Linked DNA regions of Thalassobaculum sp. OXR-137. The protein of the gene in region 1 interacts with the protein of each later gene in a pairwise test. Links are inferred from orthologs where the notes say so. Each region holds a gene or a part of one and is shown in the gene's direction. Other genes may lie near its edges.

Region 1 (3,109 bases):
GATGCCCTCGCGCACCACCAGCCGGTCGACCACCACCTCGATGTCGTGCTTGCGCTTCTTGTCCAGCGCCGGCACGTCCTCGATCTCGTACAGCTCGCCGTCGACCCGCACGCGCTGGAAACCGCGCCGGCGCAGCTCGGCCAGTTCCTTGCGGTACTCGCCCTTGCGGCCACGCACGGTCGGGGCCAGCAGGTAGAGCCGTGTGCCTTCGGGCAGAGCGCAGATCCGGTCGACCATCTGGCTGACCGTCTGGCTCTCGATCGGCAGGCCGGTGGCGGGCGAGTAGGGGACACCGATGCGGGCGAACAGCAGCCGCAAATAGTCGTAGATCTCGGTGACCGTACCGACCGTGGAGCGCGGGTTGCGCGAGGTCGTCTTCTGCTCGATAGAGATTGCCGGCGACAGGCCCTCGATCAGGTCCACATCCGGCTTCTGCATCAGTTCGAGGAACTGACGGGCATAGGCCGACAGGCTCTCCACGTAGCGGCGCTGACCCTCGGCATAGATCGTGTCGAAGGCGAGCGAGGATTTGCCGGACCCGCTCAATCCGGTCAGGACCACCAAGCTGTCCCGCGGCAGGTCGACATCGACGTTGCGCAGGTTGTGTTCGCGGGCACCGCGTATGCGGATCGCCCGCAGCTCAGGGGTGGCCGGCTTCGGCAAAGACGGGTCGGGCGCCATCGGGTCCTCGAGAGTCGCGGAAGGAGAACAAATATAGTACACAGAGGCCCGGTATGACCACCTGTCCGAATATGCACTCTAAGTATAGCCTTGGGGCGCGGTAACAAGGCTGTGGGTAACTTTCGCCGACCGGGGTAGCGGATAGTGCGACTCGGATCGTTACGAATTCGGATCGATAAGCGGCGGGTCGAGAGTTCGAAACTAGATTTGCAGTTTCCCGCGGTTCTTCGCCGTTTGCAGTTTGGTCACGGCAGTCTTTGCGCATCGGGGCAGGCTGTGGGATTGTCGCCCAAACCGTTCCATGGACCGCATCATGGGACGAGGTTCGGAACAAACAGAGAGCGAGAAACATGGCGGGCAGCGTCAACAAGGTGATTCTGGTCGGCAATCTGGGCCGCGATCCGGAAGTGCGATCGACCCAGGACGGCCTGAAAATCGTGAACCTCGCGATTGCGACCTCGGAGCGCTGGCGCGACCGGACCTCCGGCGAGCAGCGGGAGCGCACCGAGTGGCATCGCGTGGTGATCTTCAACGAGAACCTGGCGCGGATCGCCGAGCAGTATCTGCGCAAGGGCAGCTCGGTCTATATCGAGGGCCAGCTCCAGACCCGTAAATGGACCGACCAGAGCGGGCAGGAGAAGTATTCCACCGAAGTCGTGCTGCAACGCTATCGCGGCGAGCTGACCCTGCTTGGCGGCCGGGGCGAAGGCGGCGGCGGCGGCGACTACAGCCGCGGCGACGATTACGGCGGCGGGTCTTCGGGTGGCGGCTACGGCGGCGGCTCGTCGGGTGGCGGCAGCTCCTCGGGCGGCGGCTATGGCGGCGGTTCCTCCGGCGGCGGCGGTGGCCAGCCGCCCATGGGTGGGCCGAGCGACCTGGACGACGAGATCCCGTTCTAACCGGATCGGCACGTGGAGGGGGCATGGACCGGTTTCGCGACGCGAATCGCGCCAAGTGGGACGAGCTGGTTCAGCCCCATCTGACCTCCGGCTTCTATTCGGTGGATGCCCTGCGCGCGGGCAACCGCCGGCTCGACCCGATCGTGGAGGAGGAGCTCGGCCCGGTGGCCGGGCTCTGCGTCCTGCACCTTCAATGCCATTTCGGGCTAGACACCCTGACCCTGGCGCAGCGCGGGGCGACGGTCACGGGGCTCGATTTTTCCGGCGAGGCGATCCGCGCGGCCCGCGCCCTGGCGCAGGAGACCGGCCTCTCCGCCACCTTCGTGGAGGGCGACCTCTACGCCGCGCCCGAGTTGATCCCCGAGCGTTTCGATCTGGTCTTCGTGAGCTGGGGGACGATCTGCTGGCTGCCGGACCTCGCGGGCTGGGCCCGGATCGCCGCCGATTTCCTGAAACCCGGCGGTCGCCTGTATTTCGCCGATTGCCACCCCCTGGCCTATGTCTGGGACGAGGGGCAGGGCGCCTGCGAGGCGGCGGCCGGGCGGTTCAAGACCAAGTATCGGTATTTTCACGACCCCGCGCCCACCGAACTGGACGACCCGGACGATTACGGGAGCGCTCACAAGACCGTGAACACGCGGACCTACGAATGGGCCCATCCGGTGTCGGAACTCGTCACATCAGTAGCCGCGGCCGGACTCGCTTTCGAGTTCCTGCACGAGCATCCGACCATCACCTGGGCGCTGCTGCCCAGCCTGGTCGAGCGGGCCGACGGTCTTCATGCCTGGCCGGAGGGCACCGACCCGCTGCTTCCGCTCAGCCTGTCCTTCAGCGCACGGAAGCCGGACGGCCTCTATTCGAATTGATTCCAATAGTTTTGGAATGTTAACGATATTGAAAGGCTTCGGGGCAAGCCTCTTGGGTAAGCTGGGTCACCAAGAGAACGGGCGCAGTCTGGCCTGATTTTCGGAACCTACGGACAAAGCATGGACCGTAAAGCGAGGACCGACGGGCAGGCGTCTGTGGCACCGCGCTTCGGGTTGCTGCTCCCTGTCATCGGTCTTATCGCCGGGCTCGTGGGCGCCGTCTTCGCGATGGCTTGGCTGGCCGCGGATGCTCAGGACAGGCAGGCGGTGGACGCCACGCGGCATACCCTGCGCAGCATCATCGACGGGAACCGTCGCGAGCTTGGCGGCTGGACGTCGGACTACGCGTACTGGAACGACTTCGTCGAGCACGTCGTTCTCGCCCCGGACGCGGTCTGGATCAATGACAATGTCGGGCTCTACGCACAGCAGAATCTGGGCGTGGACATCACCTTCGTGGTCGACGGATCGAACGAACCGTATGTGGTCTCCGTCGCCGAGGAGTTGACGGTCGACGGCCGTCTGCTGGAACTGCCGGCCGAACTCGTCGCCCTGGTCCGCGCCGCCAGAAGCGATCCCGGGTCTCCAAATATGCGCCCGGTGGCCCAGGAGACCTACGTCCGGTACGGCGACCAGATTTTCATGGCCGCCGCCGCCGTCGCG
Region 2 (3,229 bases), 2.7 Mb from region 1 along the record:
GTCTCGTGATCGGTCGCGGTGACCTCGGCGGATACCGGTCCGTCGACCACGTCGCAGATCTCGGCGATCACTTCGGCGATCGGCCGGCCGGACTTGGCGATCAGCGAGGGATTGGTGGTGACCCCGTCGACCATGCCGGTCGACGCCAGGTCGCGAATCTCGGCGACATCGGCAGTGTCGATAAAGAACTTCATTGGGGCTCGTCTCCGTGTTCGGCAGTTGGCCGGTGGCGTACGCGAGTCGCTTGCCGGAGTCTACCCCATCGCCAAGCCACCGGCCACCGGCGAGCCGGGTTTCGCATACGCAAAAGAGGCATCCGTTGTGGCGCGGCCGGCGGGGGGCCACACTCGCGCGAATTTCCTGTATGAGCGAATCGCATGGCCGACCCCGCGTCCCACCCGAAAACCGCATGACCCGCCCGTGACCGACATGCTGCCCCTCGACGACCCGTTCGACCGCGTCAGCGTGCTGCTGCCGCTGCCGCTCGACGTCGCCTACGACTACAAGGCGGACCCGGCGCTGGAGCTGGCGCGCGGCGACGTGGTCGAGGTGCCGCTGGGCCAGCGGCGCATGGTCGGCGTGGTGCTCGGCCCCGGCGGCGACGAGGCTGTGGCGTCGGAGCGGCTGCGCGCGGTGTTCCGCCGGCTCGACATCCCGCGCCTGCCCAAGGCGGTGATCGACCTGGTGGAATGGACCGCCGCCTGGACCCTGGCGCCGCGCGGATCGGTGGTGCGCATGGCGATCAGCACCCCCTCGGCCTTCGAGCCGCCGGCGCCGGTGGTCGTCCACACCGCCTGCCCGCAGGAGGACTGGACCGGCCAGGCCCGCCTCACCCCGTCCCGCCGCCGGGTGCTCTCCGTGCTCACCGACGGCCCGGCCCTGGACCAGAAGGATCTGGCGCGGGAGGCGGGCGTCGGCCCCTCGGTGATCAAGGGCATGATCGAGTGCGCCATGGTCGAGGCCCACACCGTCGCCCAGCGCCCGCCCTTCGACGTGCCGGACCCCACCCGCGACGGCCCGACCTTGAGCGGCGAGCAGCAGAAGGCGGCCGACACCCTGTGCCACAAAGTCAACGCCCACGCCTTCTCCGTCACCGCGGTGGACGGCATCACCGGGTCGGGCAAGACGGAGGTGTATTTCGAAGCGATCGCCGCCGCCCTGGAGGCCGGACGGCAGGCCCTGGTCCTGCTGCCGGAAATCGCCCTGTCGGCGGAATGGCTGGAGCGGTTCGCCGATCGTTTCGGTGTCGAACCGGCCGTCTGGCACTCTGATCTGAAGCCGAAAGTCAGGCGAGAGACCTGGCGCGCGGTGGCCGAGGGTAAGGTGCGGGTGCTGGTCGGCGCCCGATCGGCCCTGTTCCTGCCCTTCGCCGAGCTCGGCCTGATCGTGGTCGATGAGGAGCATGAATCCGCCTACAAGCAGGAGGACGGGGTCGCCTATCACGCCCGCGACATGGCGGTGGTCCGCGCCCGGCTGGAGGGCATCCCGATCGCTTTGGTCAGCGCCACGCCGAGCCTGGAGACGGTGGAGAACGTGCGCCAGGGCCGCTACGGCGCGGTGCATCTGACCGCCCGCCCCGGCTCCGCCACCCTGCCCGAGGTCTCGCTGATCGACCTGCGCAAGCACGCGCCGGATCGCGGCACCTTCCTCTCCCCGCCCCTGGTGGATGCCGTGAACCGGACTCTGGAGGAAGGGGAGCAGGCGATGCTGTTCCTGAACCGCCGGGGCTATGCGCCGCTGACCCTGTGCCGGAGCTGCGGCCACCGGCTGGAATGCCCGAACTGCACCGCCTGGCTGGTGGAGCACCGGCTGCTCGGCCGGCTGGTCTGCCACCATTGCGGTCTGTCGGCGCGTCTGCCGAAGAAATGCCCGTCCTGCGAGGCGGAGGACAGTTTCGTCGCCAGCGGCCCCGGGGTGGAACGGCTGGCCGAGGAGGTGCTGGTCCGCTTCCCCGACGCCCGCTTCCAGCTCGCCTCGTCGGACACCCTGACCGGGCCGGACAAGGCGGCGGAGTTCGTACGCTCGGTGCGCGCCCGGGAGGTCGACATCATCATCGGGACCCAGGTGGTGGCCAAGGGGCACAACTTCCCCTGGTTGACCCTGGTGGGGGTGGTGGATGCGGATCTGGGGCTGTCCGGCGGCGACCTGCGGGCCTCGGAGCGGACCTACCAGCTCCTGCACCAGGTCTCGGGCCGAGCCGGGCGGGCCGAGCGGCCGGGCAAGGTGCTGCTGCAGACCCATGCGCCGGAAACGCCGGTGATGCAGGCGCTTGCCGCCGGCGACCGGGACGCATTCCTGCAGTCGGAGATCGACCAGCGCAAGGCGGCGGGCATGCCGCCCTACGGAAGGCTGGCGGGGCTGGTGATCTCGGCCCCGGACGCCGACCGGGCGGACGCGGCGGCCCGGACTGTGGCGCGGGCGGCGCCGCGGCTGAGCGGGGTGACGATCCTGGGCCCGGCCCCAGCGCCGATCACCATGCTGCGCGGCCGCCACCGCCGCCGCCTGCTGGTCAAGGCGGGCCGGCAGGTGAACATCCAGCAGGTGCTGCGCGACTGGCTGACGCCGATCAAGCTGGAGACCTCGGTGCGCCTCCAGGTGGATGTGGATCCGTACAGCTTCATGTGATGGGGCGCTGCTGGCGGCCCTTCGACACGCCCCCCGCTAACGCGGGCGGCTGCTCAGGGCGAGGTTGAGAAAAAGACGTGAGACCTCGCCCTGAGCAGCCCCGCAGGGGCATGTCGAAGGGCCAGCCCGTTATCCGCCCCCTACCCCTTGGTCGGCATCTCGTCGAGCCGCACCACCGCGCCCTTCAGATCCTCGGACGGGGCGGGGTAATACTGCATCACCAGCGGATCGTGCCCCGGCACCACGTGGTCGGGGCTGTCGGCCAGCATCTCCAACGTATTGAAACCGTTCATCATCTCGCCGAGATTGTAGCAGATGATGAAGGGCGTGCGCTGCTCGATGTTCATGTAGAAATGGGCGCAGTCCGAGGCCAGAACGACCCAGCCGCGCTTGGTCCAGACCCGCACCGCCATCAGCCCGGCGGAGTGGCCGCCGACCTTGTGAATCGACACGCCCGGCGCCAGCTCGGCATCGCCGTCGTGGAACTTCACCCGCCCGCCATAGACGTTGCGGACCATGTCGGTCACGTGCTCGACGTCGAAGGGCCGGCGGATCGGCTCGAAGCACATGCAGCGGCCGGTGGCATAGGACATCTCGCCGTCCT

The links.
Region 2: the proteins of ssb (region 1) and T8K17_RS04670 interact in binary tests that used the Escherichia coli proteins (3 or more experiments, as listed by UniProt). The link is inferred for Thalassobaculum sp. OXR-137 from one-to-one orthologs.

What each region holds. Positions count from the first base shown.
Region 1 is NZ_CP139715.1:3,750,269-3,753,377, forward strand. The notes cover bases 11-2,805. They hold ssb (single-stranded DNA-binding protein), read left to right. Parts: upstream 11-1,031; coding sequence 1,032-1,580; downstream 1,581-2,805. Other genes in these bases: uvrA (excinuclease ABC subunit UvrA), read right to left, coding at 11-681; T8K17_RS17355 (class I SAM-dependent methyltransferase), read left to right, coding at 1,604-2,446; T8K17_RS17360 (sensor histidine kinase), read left to right, coding at 2,567-2,805. In the rest of the region: more of uvrA, read right to left, coding at 1-10; more of T8K17_RS17360, read left to right, coding at 2,806-3,109. UniProt on the Escherichia coli protein: Plays an important role in DNA replication, recombination and repair. Binds to ssDNA and to an array of partner proteins to recruit them to their sites of action during DNA metabolism. Acts as a sliding platform that migrates on DNA via reptation.
Region 2 is NZ_CP139715.1:1,000,475-1,003,703, forward strand. Bases 113-3,027 are described here. They hold T8K17_RS04670 (primosomal protein N'), read left to right. Parts: upstream 113-429; coding sequence 430-2,625; downstream 2,626-3,027. Other genes in these bases: fsa (fructose-6-phosphate aldolase), read right to left, coding at 113-194; T8K17_RS04675 (N-acyl homoserine lactonase family protein), read right to left, coding at 2,766-3,027. In the rest of the region: more of fsa, read right to left, coding at 1-112; more of T8K17_RS04675, read right to left, coding at 3,028-3,229.